Regions from separate parts of the Paenibacillus ihbetae genome, predicted to be linked through region 3. Evidence: a T-box and tRNA genes for the amino acid it is inferred to sense, from the RefSeq annotation. Region 3 holds a T-box; the other regions hold tRNA genes.
The links. The T-box of region 3 lies ahead of BBD41_RS02345 (glutamine--tRNA ligase/YqeY domain fusion protein). A T-box ahead of a tRNA ligase gene usually reads a tRNA of that ligase, here a tRNA-Gln.

Region 1 (4,262 bases), 2.9 Mb from region 3:
CGCCATTTGCTTCGCTACCGTTACCTCAGCCTCGTGAATCTCTGCTTCCATGTCGCGCAGATATTGGTTCAGCATTACAATCGGGTCCTCTACCTTATCCAGCAGCTCATTCACCGACGCCTTTGTCATATCTTTAATTCTTTTAAATACTCCCATGTTACTTATCTCCCTTCTCATATTCCGATAGTTTTTTCTTCAACTCTTCAATTTCTTTTTGCAATGCCTTCTTCTCGATGTCTTGCATCATCGAATCCAGACCGGAATCGGAGGATACGGTATTTCGGGGACCATAGCCTGGATCTGGCCGGCCGGGGCGATCATATCTCGGTCCAAAGCCGCCTCCTTCATTCGGATATCCTTGACGACCATAGTTATCGTTATAGCCGTTATATCCGGGTCCGGGTGCATCATTGAAGCGATATCCTCCATGTCCTCCATGAGGTGCGTATGGATCGTGATAATACGGCGGCTCTTTGGAAACAACCAACGACGCGATCAGGTAAATTAATAGTGTTGTACCGCCAGTGAAAAAGATACTGACTACAAATATAATTCTGAGGATGGTCGATTCGACTCCGAAATGATCGGATATGCCGCCGATCAACCCGGTAAACATTTTGTCTCGGGTAGAACGGTACAATCTACTCATGGTTACTCCTTTCCGCTGTCATTCAGCTTTTGCTTCAATCGGGCGAGTTCCTTCTCGAGCACGGAAGAGACGGTATTGCCTGCCTGTTCCACGTACTCTTGGCCCATCCGGCGTAAATCGCGCAAGCTTCTGGCTTCAAGCTCCCAATCGCTGATGCGATCCTCAAGCCGGTTGAACATCCTTGGAACATCTTGACCGCCGTATGCGCCGGTACGTTCATTCATCTTCTGCTGCAGACGGAGAGTCTCCATCCGGGCAACATAGTACTGTCGCTTGCTGTATACGGTTTGATACTCCATGCGGAGCTCTCCGAGCTGCTCTTCAATCTCTCTCAGCGACTCCAGGCTGGTAGATAACAAGCCCTGGTATTGTTCAATCTTTTCTTCATAGATCAGCTTCTCTTGAAGTGCCAGCTTGGCCAGATGATCCTCACCGGCCTTCAACGCAAGCAGCGCTTGCTCCTCACGCTTATCCCGCATGGTCTCGGCTTGGTCAACCTGCTGTTTCAGCTGCCGAGAGTGAGTTTGGCATTGCTGCAGAAGCTTCTCGGCTTCCGTGATGTCTTGTCTTGTCGAATGAAGGAACTGATCGATCAATCGAACCGGATCCTGACTCTGTTCGAGTCTTTCGTTCAAGGTTGCAACGGTAATGTCTCGTATCCGTCTGAAAACACTCATTTAGGTTTAGCCCTCCTCTTCTATCAACTTCTTATCCTTAGCTTCAGCTGTTCGTCATCCTGTATCGCCATTAGTAGCGCGGTCTTCCCTTCTTGAATCGGGACACCCCGTAGATGATCAGGATAATACCGAGTACCGGACCGATGAGCCAAGACAGCTTACCCATCAACCAGATGACGCCGATACCAAGAATAATCCACCCGATCAGAGCGTTGCCTCGCCGAATTCCGTAATATCCTAAAGCAATCATCAGGACGGGAAGCAAAAGACTGAACAACCATCCGAGCAGAGGAGCGAATACACCCAGAAGAATCAAAACTCCTAGACCAATCAGCAGGAGACTTAATCCGTTTCCTCTCGAATATCTCATTTATACACCGCCTTTCTGTCGTTTGATCGTTGTTTATGTGTTCAACCTTATGACTCTATTCTAGGTAATTTCACGTTTCACTAAAACGGACTGCGGACGGTTTTTGCACCTAGACCTAAGTCGGGGCCCTCTATAGACCTGCGTCCAAACCGTTCCTGGCCCATTAAAGCAGCCCGAACTTCCTACTACTCTTATGGCATTCAGACCTTGTCCAATCCATCCAGACGGCGTCCATTCCATCCGGACCGTATTCGATCCAGCCAAGAACGTGTTCATTCATTCAAAACCGTGTTAGCCGAGCCCGACTTTCCGCTCCAAAGCGTCTAATCCGGTCGAACGTGATCTCACCAGCCGATCATAAGACGATAAGACGAGAAACGCAAAAAAGGAATGCAAGACGATAATCGTCTTGCATTCCTTTTGGATGATGCCGGTGAAGGGACTCGAACCCCCACGGTTTCCCTCACGATTTTGAGTCGCGCGCGTCTGCCAATTCCGCCACACCGGCATAAAAGCGTGCCCTAAGAGATTCGAACTCCTGACCTTTTGATTCGTAGTCAAACGCTCTATCCAGCTGAGCTAAGGGCACAGAATAGTGAATGGAGGCGCCACCCAGATTCGAACTGGGGATAAAGCTTTTGCAGAGCTGTGCCTTACCACTTGGCTATGGCGCCAGAAATGAAAATGGAGCGGACGACGGGAATCGAACCCGCGACCCTCGCCTTGGCAAGGCGATGCTCTACCGCTGAGCCACGTCCGCAGAAATCATGGCTGGGGATATAGGATTCGAACCTATGCATGACGGAGTCAAAGTCCGTTGCCTTACCGCTTGGCTAATCCCCAATATGATTTTTTGTAATATGGGGCGATCGATGGGACTTGAACCCACGAATGCCGGAGCCACAATCCGGTGCGTTAACCCCTTCGCCACGACCGCCATATTTATTAAGTTTCGATTGGCAGGGGCAGCAGGAATTGAACCCACACTAACGGTTTTGGAGACCGCTGTTCTACCTTTAAACTATGCCCCTATAAAACTGGTGGAGGATGATGGATTCGAACCACCGAACTCGTAAGAGAACAGATTTACAGTCTGCTGCGTTTGGCCACTTCGCTAATCCTCCATAGTGGTGCCGGCGAGAGGACTTGAACCCCCAACCTACTGATTACAAGTCAGTTGCTCTACCAATTGAGCTACACCGGCGTATGCAATTGTGAAACATGGTGGCTCGGGACGGAATCGAACCGCCGACACGAGGATTTTCAGTCCTCTGCTCTACCGACTGAGCTACCGAGCCTTACGCTCTTCGTGAACTTCGACGAATCCCATATCGGACACTCATCTCATCCCAAAAGTTAAAAAATGGCGGAACTGACGGGATTCGAACCCGCGATCTCCTGCGTGACAGGCAGGCATGTTAGGCCTCTACACCACAGTTCCACGAGGCACTATCGCATATGCGATATAATTGGTTGCGGGGGCAGGATTTGAACCTGCGACCTTCGGGTTATGAGCCCGACGAGCTACCGAACTGCTCCACCCCGCGTCATTATAAAAGGGTTACAATGTTATTTATGGTGGAGGCTGAGGGGATCGAACCCCCGACCCTCTGCTTGTAAGGCAGATGCTCTCCCAGCTGAGCTAAGCCTCCGCAACAAAGCGATTTCTATCATACCAGATAACCGGCAACAAAATCAAGTCTTTTTTAAAGAAAAGATGGTGACCCGTAGGGGATTCGAACCCCTGTTACCTCCGTGAAAGGGAGGTGTCTTAACCCCTTGACCAACGGGCCATGCTTTAAATAATAGTGGCGGAGAGAGAGGGATTCGAACCCTCGAGACGCTTTTGACGCCTACACGATTTCCAATCGTGCTCCTTCGGCCAACTCGGACACCTCTCCATAAATGGCTCCCCGAACAGGACTCGAACCTGTGACAACTCGATTAACAGTCGAGTGCTCTACCAACTGAGCTATCAGGGAACATTATTCAATTCAAGTGATGGTTTGATCACCTGAAAACTAGATACGAAACGTCTTTGCGTTGATTAGAATCCGTAGCAATGTCCCTTCAGATCCTCAGATCTTTCCGGGCCCCGCCAAAGTAATCGGAATCAGCTGCGAAGCTCTTCTTCACTTTGGTGGGTTTTTGTCTATGCTTCCGTAGCGAGCTTTCTTTCAGAAAGCTTGTAGGATAAGCCCTCGACCGATTAGTATTGGTCAGCTCCATGCATTACTGCACTTCCACCTCCAACCTATCTACCTCGTCGTCTTCAAGGGGTCTTACATACTGGGAAATCTCATCTTGAGGGGGGCTTCACGCTTAGATGCTTTCAGCGCTTATCCCGTCCGTACGTAGCTACCCAGCCATGCTCCTGGCGGAACAACTGGTGCACCAGCGGTACGTCCATCCCGGTCCTCTCGTACTAAGGACAGCTCCTCTCAAATTTCCTACGCCCACGACAGATAGGGACCGAACTGTCTCACGACGTTCTGAACCCAGCTCGCGTACCGCTTTAATGGGCGAACAGCCCAACCCTTGGGACCTACTTCAGCCCCAGGATGCG
Region 2 (4,262 bases), 3.1 Mb from region 3:
GGAGTGAAAATTACAGTAGCGAAGGTCATGATCTCACACTGCCAAGAAAAGCCTCTAGTCAGGTGAAGGTGCCCGTACCGCAAACCGACACAGGTAGGCGAGAAGAGAATTCTAAGGCGCGCGGAAGAACTCTCGTTAAGGAACTCGGCAAAATGACCCCGTAACTTCGGGAGAAGGGGTGCCTCGGTAGGGTGAATAGCCCGAGGGGGCCGCAGTGAAAAGGCCCAAGCGACTGTTTAGCAAAAACACAGGTCTGTGCGAAGCCGCAAGGCGAAGTATACGGGCTGACGCCTGCCCGGTGCTGGAAGGTTAAGGGGAGCGGTTAGGAGTAATCCGAAGCTGTGAACCGAAGCCCCAGTAAACGGCGGCCGTAACTATAACGGTCCTAAGGTAGCGAAATTCCTTGTCAGGTAAATTCTGACCCGCACGAATGGCGTAACGACTTGGGCGCTGTCTCAACGAGAGATCCGGTGAAATTTTAATACCTGTGAAGATGCAGGTTACCCGCGACAAGACGGAAAGACCCCATGGAGCTTTACTGCAGCTTGATATTGGATTTGGGTACGATCTGTACAGGATAGGTGGGAGCCTTTGAAGCATGAGCGCCAGCTTGTGTGGAGGCGACGTTGGGATACCACCCTGATCGTATCTAGGTTCTAACCTGGTACCGTGATCCGGTACGGGGACAGTGTCAGGCGGGCAGTTTGACTGGGGCGGTCGCCTCCTAAAGAGTAACGGAGGCGCCCCAAGGTTCCCTCAGAATGGTTGGAAATCATTCGAAGAGTGCAAAGGCATAAGGGAGCTTGACTGCGAGACCTACAAGTCGAGCAGGGACGAAAGTCGGGCTTAGTGATCCGGTGGTACCGCATGGAAGGGCCATCGCTCAACGGATAAAAGCTACCCTGGGGATAACAGGCTTATCTCCCCCAAGAGTCCACATCGACGGGGAGGTTTGGCACCTCGATGTCGGCTCATCGCATCCTGGGGCTGAAGTAGGTCCCAAGGGTTGGGCTGTTCGCCCATTAAAGCGGTACGCGAGCTGGGTTCAGAACGTCGTGAGACAGTTCGGTCCCTATCTGTCGTGGGCGTAGGAAATTTGAGAGGAGCTGTCCTTAGTACGAGAGGACCGGGATGGACGTACCGCTGGTGCACCAGTTGTTCCGCCAGGAGCATGGCTGGGTAGCTACGTACGGACGGGATAAGCGCTGAAAGCATCTAAGCGTGAAGCCCCCCTCAAGATGAGATTTCCCAGTATGTAAGACCCCTTGAAGACGACGAGGTAGATAGGTTGGAGGTGGAAGTGCAGTAATGCATGGAGCTGACCAATACTAATCGGTCGAGGGCTTATCCTACAAGTTTTCTGAAAGAAAACTCACTTCGAAAGCGTTACGCTTTGCATCGGAGGAGTACTTTGGGGAAATGCTACGGATTCTAATCAACGCAAAGACGTTTCGTATCTAGTTTTCAGGTGATCAACCACCTTGAATCGTTTGGTGGCGATGGCGGAAGGGTTCCACGCGTTCCCATACCGAACACGACCGTTAAGCCTTCCAGCGCCGATGGTACTTGGACCGAAGGGTCCCGGGAGAGTAGGACGCCGCCAAGCGAATACATATTCCCTGATAGCTCAGTTGGTAGAGCACTCGACTGTTAATCGAGTTGTCACAGGTTCGAGTCCTGTTCGGGGAGCCACCTGCTTCCATAGCTCAGTAGGTAGAGTGCATCCATGGTAAGGATGAGGTCACCGGTTCGATCCCGGTTGGAAGCTCCAGATTTTCTTTTAGCAACTTAGAAGCAGCTTGAACATGTGGCCCGTTGGTCAAGGGGTTAAGACACCTCCCTTTCACGGAGGTAACAGGGGTTCGAATCCCCTACGGGTCACCAACACGGAGGCTTAGCTCAGCTGGGAGAGCATCTGCCTTACAAGCAGAGGGTCGGGGGTTCGATCCCCTCAGCCTCCACCATTCATGTTTCAGTCTCGAATTGGACATGCTAGTAACATGAACAATATTGGGGATTAGCCAAGCGGTAAGGCAACGGACTTTGACTCCGTCATGCATAGGTTCGAATCCTATATCCCCAGCCATTCTCACTTCAATTAAGTGAAGATTAGCTTTGAGGTGAACCGAGGGTTCGGCGACGCCTTGAATGCGAGCCATTAGCTCAGTTGGTAGAGCACCTGACTTTTAATCAGGGTGTCGAAGGTTCGAGTCCTTCATGGCTCACCAGTGTTTTATCTTGTGCGCGTGTGGCGGAATTGGCAGACGCACTAGACTTAGGATCTAGCGTCTTTGACGTGGGGGTTCAAGTCCCTCCACGCGCACCATATATGCGGACGTGGCTCAGCGGTAGAGCATCGCCTTGCCAAGGCGAGGGTCGCGGGTTCGATTCCCGTCGTCCGCTCCATTTGCGCCCTTAGCTCAGCTGGATAGAGCGTTTGACTACGAATCAAAAGGTCGGGAGTTCGAATCTCTCAGGGCGTGCCATTTCAAGTTCATATCGGGATGTAGCTCAGCTTGGTAGAGCACCTGGTTTGGGACCAGGGGGTCGCATGTTCAAATCGTGTCATCCCGATTTGCTTAAGTTTGTTCCCGCAAAAGCAATCGGCGTATGCTTCAAAGCTTAGTCTCACTTTTGCGGGTTGATATGCGGGTGTAGTTCAATGGTAGAACTCCAGCCTTCCAAGCTGGTAGCGTGGGTTCGATTCCCATCACCCGCTCCATAATTTAGCAGGACATCACCATGTGTGATGTTTTTTTACATATCCGCACGATGTTTCTGCGAAGTGTTAATGTAGTAAAGAAAGAGGCTTGCCAAAGGCTTCAGGGCTTGTCGTATATGGGATGTTGGCGCTTTTCAAGGGAATGAATTTTGTCGATTTGGCTAATTTTTTCGGTTGAAAAGTGAAGATTTTCGCCCGCATTTATTGTATGATGTTAGGAAGGCGTTATGTTCTAGAGATAAACCGCGTAAAAAGGGCTTTGAGATGGGAGGAGTAGCATGACTGAACTTACAGTAACCGCAAAGAGTAATTCCAACAATCTGCTGCGGCGAGATGTACGGTTCCTTGGCAATATTCTTGGAGAAGTTCTGGTCCACCAAGGTGGCAACGAGCTTCTAGATATAGTTGAGAAAATTCGCGAAACGAGCAAATCGTTGCGATCCGTATTTCTTCCTGAATTGTTCGCAGATTTTAAAAGAATCATCAGCACGCTGGAACCGGACATTCGCCATCAGGTGATCCGCGCATTTGCGATTTACTTCCAATTGGTTAACATCGCAGAGCAGAATCACCGCATCCGCCGGAAACGCGATTATGAGCGCTCCGCTGGTGAAGGCGTTCAGCCGGGATCCATTGAAAGTGCGGTCCAGGATCTGAAAGAACGCAACATCCCTTTTGAAGAAGTTCAAGAAATTCTCGAAAATCTATCCCTTGAGCTGGTCATGACAGCTCACCCTACTGAAGCGATGCGCAGAGCCATTCTCGACATCCATAAACGGATCGCCGAGGATGTGATGCTGCTAGACAACCCAACATTAACATTCCGCGAAAGAGAACAGCTTCGGGAGAAGCTTCTGAATGAAGTAATCACGCTGTGGCAAACCGATGAGCTTCGCGACCGTAAGCCGACCGTTCTGGATGAGGTTCGTAACGGAATGTATTATTTCCATGAAACACTGTTTCACATTCTGCCAGAGGTTTATCAAGAGCTGGAGCGTTGCCTGAACAAGTACTATCCGGGCCACCATTGGCATGTTCCGACGTATCTGCGTTTCGGATCGTGGATCGGCGGAGACCGGGACGGTAATCCTTCGGTGACGGCGGACGTGACCTGGAAAACCCTTGAGATGCAGCGTAAATTGGCCATCCGTGAATACCAACGGATCCTGCGAGATTTCATGAAGTATCTCAGCTTCAGCTCGACCATTGTCAACGTATCCGACGAGTTGATTGCATCCATTGAGAAGGACCGCCAAAACGTCACGCTGAAGAAGATGGAAATTTGGCACAATGAGAAAGAGCCGTATCGGATTAAACTCGTATATATGCTCGCCAAAATCAGCCATATTCTCGATGACGACATGACCGGCAGCGAGCGCTACCAGTCACCGGAGGAATTCATTGAGGATTTGAAGATCATCGACCGCAGCCTGCGTTTCCATTTTGCCGACTATGTCGCCGATACGTATATCCAGAAGCTGATTCGCCAGGTCGAGTTGTTTGGCTTCCATACCGCAACCCTGGATATAAGACAGCACAG
Region 3 (4,262 bases):
CGGGCCGAAGTCAATCTGCTGCTGCTTCGGACCAGCGAGCTTGTCCGGGAGGATGCCCGCCGCAAGCACACTGGTCCTCCCATCAGGAAGAAGATCGGCGGCCGGGGAGCGGACCTGATCGGCGCTAAGCTAAATGGCGCAGATCTTCGTTATGCCAATCTGAGAGGGGCTTATCTCATCGCAGCTGATCTGCGGGGCGCGGATCTGAGAGCAGCCGATCTGATCGGCGCGGATTTCCGGGATGCAGACATTCGTGGAGCCAATTTGACCGGGTGCCTCTTCCTAACCCAAGCCCAGGTCCAAGCAGCCGTCGGGGATGCAAGCACGAAGCTCCCGCCTTCGTTGACGCATCCGCAGCATTGGTCTGCCTAATTCGATACCGATGGCATGCTGCACTATAACTAGCGTGCGCAGAGCTTAATGCATGGCATACATGGTTATTTCAATATATCGCTGTTTTGCCTCTTCCACGAATCCTTCAGCGGAACAACACGGTTAAACACCAGCTTCCCCGAATGGGCGTGCTTGTTATCGAGACAGAAGTAGCCGTGTCTGATGAACTGGTAGGTTTCATGGGAGGAGGCATTTTTCATGCTTGGCTCAAGAATGGCCTTCTCCACTCGGATCAAAGATGCCGGATTCAGCAGCTCCTTCCAATCGTTGCCGGATTCCTCGAGAACAGCGGACTCCTTCAGAAGGCGGTCATACAGATGCAGCTCCGCAGGAACCCCGCATTCCTTGGACACCCATTGAATCGTCGACTTCACTTTACGCGCATTGAACCCGCTTCCGCTTCGTGTCAACGGGTCATAGGTGCAGTACAGCTCGGTAATTTCACCGGTCGCCGGATCCTTTACGACATGCTCGCAGCGGATAAAGTAAGCCCCCTTCAGCCGCACCTCCTGCCCCGGCGACAGCCGGTGAAATCCGGCGATCGGGTTCTCCATGAAATCCTCCCGCTCGATCAACAGCTCTCTGGTGAACGGGACTTTTCTAGTCCCCAGAGACTCATCGCCTTCACGGTTCGGCAGCACAAGCATTTCCTTGCGGTCCGCCGGAAAATTCGTGATGACCACTTTAAGTGGATGCATGACGGCCATGGCATTGATGGCCCGCATCTTCAAATCCTGACGGACATAATGCTCGAGCATCGCCGAGTCCACGGTACTTGGATTTTTTAGCGCGCCAAGCTCTTCGAAGAATCGACGAAGCCCTCCCGGAGTCACGCCTCTTCGTCGCAATCCTTGCAGCGTCGGCAGCCTCGGATCATCCCAGCCGTCGACATAGCCTCCTTCAACCAGCTCCCTTAAATATCGCTTGCTTGTGACCGTTCCCGATACGTTCAGCCGGCCGAATTCCCTCTGCTTGGGAGGCTCGGAAATTTCAAGCTCCCTGAGTACCCATTCATAAAGCGGGCGGTGATCTTTGAACTCAGCCGAGCATAGGGAATGCGTAATCCCTTCAATGGCATCCTGGATCGGATGGGCAAAGTCATACATCGGGTAGATACACCACTCTTTTCCGGTTCGATAATGCTCAGCATGGATAATCCGGTACAGTACGGGATCCCGCAAATTAAGATTGGGTGATGACATATCGATCTTCGCCCGAAGCACCTTCGAAGCGGCTGCATGCTCTCCATTCTTCATCTGCTTGAACAAAGACTCGTTTGCTTCCACCGTCCGGCCTCGGTATGGACTATCCTTCCCCGGCTCGGTCAGCGTGCCGCGGTAAGCAGCCATCTGCTCCGGACTAAGGTCACAGACATAAGCCTTGCCCTTGCGGATCAGCTTGATCGCGGCCTCGTATATTTGCTGCGAGTAATCCGATCCGAAGCAGACCTCCGGCTTCAATCCGAGCCATTCGATATCCCGCTTGATCGCTTCCACATATTTAACGTCTTCCTTAAGCGGATTCGTATCGTCGAAGCGCAGATTAAATCTGCCGCCAAACCGTTCGGCAATCGAATGGTTAACATGGATGGCATAAGCGCTTCCGATGTGAAGGTAACCGTTCGGCTCAGGCGGGAACCGCGTTGCGATCGGCCTGCTGTACACACCGCCCGCGATATCCACCCGCACGATATCCGTCAGAAAATCAGTCATATCCGCGTTCTTTTTGTCAGTGCTCATGGTTATACCCTCCTCCTATTTGAAATGTTCAAACCAGCGGCGGAACGACAAAAAAATCCCGCCTCCAAGACAATTGCCTTGGGGACGAGATTTGATATCGCGGTGCCACCCCTATTTGCCGATATTTCACAATACCGGCCTTATCAGGTACGGCCATCGGCTGACGGCTTATACCCTAGCTCTATAACAGGAGCTCCTGTCGCACCATCTACTGTATGCAATACACATGCACAAGTTCCGATGCGCCGCTCAGAGGCTTGGTTCAACGAACGGTATCCCGCCCCTTTTCAGCTTGCCGGGGCTCTCTGTAGGGAATCCTGAATCATCTACTCTTCTCTTCATCGCGTTTACAATTTGAATTATAGTATCATCAAAGAACGCAAAAGTAAATCATGGAATGGCATGCCTGCGGCAATTACACCGGAAGCAGCTTAACTGTCGCCTGCTTGCCGCTAATCTGGATGCCGGTTTCCTTCGTGCCCTTCCCGGCGAGGTCCTGGATTAACCGTTCCAGGAGCTTCCGGGCGGCATCGCCCTCCTTGCCCTGAATGCGGATGATCGGCTGGACCGCCTTGCCCGATTCAAGCAGCCGCTGCATTTGGGACAGCTTGGTGTCATAGTCATAGTCCTCGATATGTACGGTCAGGCGAAATTCTTTTACTTTGACAGGACCGTCAGCCTGCTTCTGTCCCCTCTTCTCCTTCACGGCCTCCTGCTTGGCCATTCCGCGGCTGACCAGCTTGCATGGCGGCGGGCTGCTGAACAGCGAAGTGCACACTAAATCCGCCTTGTTCGCTTTCGCCAGCGCTAGCGCCTCGTCTCTTGACATGATGCCGAGATCCTCGCCGTCCAGTCCCGTCAGCTCAACCTCGCGCGCTTTTATTTTTTCGTTCATCAACAACATCCGGTGGCCTCCTTCAAATCCTTCCCTGTACGTAAGGATAGCATATCATATTAGGCAAAAAAGATCGCCCAAGCATATTGCTGGAACGAACCTGATCCGAAGGGCAGATGCGTACGGTAATTTCTCAGCCGGCAAACGTATATTTTGCCATCTTATCCCCCCAAGGCGCGATCCCCGCTTCACGAAAACCGATCTGGAGATATAATTTCTCCGCCCGCTCATTCTCTTTTTTATAACAAAGCATCACATGCTTCGTCCGATCCGGCGCGCTGCGAATCTCTTCCAGCACCAGCCGCAGGGCCGGCTTCGCATAATGCAGTCCCTGATAATGCTCATCGATCATGAACCGGTAAATCCAATAGTTATCATCGTAGGTATGGACCCCGTACATGACAAAACCAACCATGTCCTCATCATGATATATGGCCCTTGTCCGGAATCCATCCATAAACTGCGCCTCCGCGATGGAGTATAGGTTGGGTGCAATCCACTTCACTTGCTCAGCCTTCGGCTTGAGGCGGATGCAGTCCTCCCAGTTGTTTTTATTGATCGCATGAAGTGAAATCATACGCAAGACTCCTTTTTATCTGGTGTATGGGTCTATCCTAATCCAAACCGGGAAGCCGTTCACGGTATTAATCAGATATAACTAAACAATTCACTTGGAAACAGCATATCCGTGCTGCGCGATTATGAAGCAAGGGAATGATTCATTATACATGTTTTCGCCATATGCCTGAGTACGGTTTACTGGATAAACTATTAGTAACTTTATTGAAAATGGAGGCGGTATTGATGCGGCAACTGAAACAGAATGCGCAATCGAAAGGAACGATCACAATGAATTTAATAATGAGGGCTGCTATATATGAAGAACATATTGAATATCGGGGTGTTGGCCCATGTTGATGCCGGCAAAACGACATTAACCGAACAGATTCTCTTTAAAACAGGCGTGATCAACCGAGCCGGCTCGGTTGATCAGGGCAATACAACGACCGATTCGCTCGATATTGAGCGCCGTCGGGGAATTACGGTCAAATCCGCGGCGGTTTCGTTTATGCTGGGAGAATTGAAGGTCAATTTGATCGACACGCCCGGTCATGCGGATTTTATATCGGAAGTCGAGCATTCGTTAAGCGTTCTGGACGGCGTTATCCTGGTTATTTCTGCCATTGAAGGCGTGCAGGCACAAACAAGGGTGCTGATGCAAACGTTAAAGGAAC

Region 1: it encodes a tRNA-Gln, which carries the amino acid that the T-box ahead of BBD41_RS02345 (glutamine--tRNA ligase/YqeY domain fusion protein) is inferred to sense. The anticodon was not compared.
Region 2: it encodes a tRNA-Gln, which carries the amino acid that the T-box ahead of BBD41_RS02345 (glutamine--tRNA ligase/YqeY domain fusion protein) is inferred to sense. The anticodon was not compared.

Annotation. Positions count from the first base shown of each region.
Region 1 is NZ_CP016809.1:4,215,743-4,220,004, reverse strand. Features, by position in the region: gene BBD41_RS18780 (PspA/IM30 family protein) at 1-156, opposite strand, end outside; gene BBD41_RS18775 (PspC domain-containing protein) at 158-649, opposite strand; gene BBD41_RS18770 (PspA/IM30 family protein) at 652-1,326, opposite strand; gene BBD41_RS18765 (hypothetical protein) at 1,397-1,696, opposite strand; tRNA gene BBD41_RS18760 (tRNA-Leu) at 2,125-2,204, opposite strand; tRNA gene BBD41_RS18755 (tRNA-Arg) at 2,212-2,285, opposite strand; tRNA gene BBD41_RS18750 (tRNA-Cys) at 2,297-2,370, opposite strand; tRNA gene BBD41_RS18745 (tRNA-Gly) at 2,382-2,456, opposite strand; tRNA gene BBD41_RS18740 (tRNA-Gln) at 2,465-2,539, opposite strand; tRNA gene BBD41_RS18735 (tRNA-His) at 2,558-2,633, opposite strand; tRNA gene BBD41_RS18730 (tRNA-Trp) at 2,654-2,727, opposite strand; tRNA gene BBD41_RS18725 (tRNA-Tyr) at 2,735-2,820, opposite strand; tRNA gene BBD41_RS18720 (tRNA-Thr) at 2,825-2,900, opposite strand; tRNA gene BBD41_RS18715 (tRNA-Phe) at 2,919-2,994, opposite strand; tRNA gene BBD41_RS18710 (tRNA-Asp) at 3,061-3,137, opposite strand; tRNA gene BBD41_RS18705 (tRNA-Met) at 3,167-3,243, opposite strand; tRNA gene BBD41_RS18700 (tRNA-Val) at 3,273-3,348, opposite strand; tRNA gene BBD41_RS18695 (tRNA-Glu) at 3,415-3,489, opposite strand; tRNA gene BBD41_RS18690 (tRNA-Ser) at 3,506-3,597, opposite strand; tRNA gene BBD41_RS18685 (tRNA-Asn) at 3,603-3,678, opposite strand; rRNA gene BBD41_RS18680 (23S ribosomal RNA) at 3,886-4,262, opposite strand, start outside.
Region 2 is NZ_CP016809.1:4,014,323-4,018,584, forward strand. Features, by position in the region: rRNA gene BBD41_RS17750 (23S ribosomal RNA) at 1-1,352, shown strand, start outside; rRNA gene rrf (5S ribosomal RNA) at 1,490-1,606, shown strand; tRNA gene BBD41_RS17760 (tRNA-Asn) at 1,617-1,692, shown strand; tRNA gene BBD41_RS17765 (tRNA-Thr) at 1,696-1,771, shown strand; tRNA gene BBD41_RS17770 (tRNA-Glu) at 1,810-1,884, shown strand; tRNA gene BBD41_RS17775 (tRNA-Val) at 1,889-1,964, shown strand; tRNA gene BBD41_RS17780 (tRNA-Gln) at 2,012-2,086, shown strand; tRNA gene BBD41_RS17785 (tRNA-Lys) at 2,153-2,228, shown strand; tRNA gene BBD41_RS17790 (tRNA-Leu) at 2,243-2,326, shown strand; tRNA gene BBD41_RS17795 (tRNA-Gly) at 2,332-2,406, shown strand; tRNA gene BBD41_RS17800 (tRNA-Arg) at 2,410-2,486, shown strand; tRNA gene BBD41_RS17805 (tRNA-Pro) at 2,501-2,574, shown strand; tRNA gene BBD41_RS17810 (tRNA-Gly) at 2,649-2,722, shown strand; gene ppc (phosphoenolpyruvate carboxylase) at 3,001-4,262, shown strand, end outside.
Region 3 is NZ_CP016809.1:539,593-543,854, forward strand. Features, by position in the region: gene BBD41_RS02340 (pentapeptide repeat-containing protein) at 1-372, shown strand, start outside; gene BBD41_RS02345 (glutamine--tRNA ligase/YqeY domain fusion protein) at 438-2,132, opposite strand; T-box leader at 2,210-2,483, opposite strand; gene infC (translation initiation factor IF-3) at 2,548-3,036, opposite strand; gene BBD41_RS02355 (GNAT family N-acetyltransferase) at 3,161-3,604, opposite strand; gene BBD41_RS02360 (elongation factor G) at 3,905-4,262, shown strand, end outside.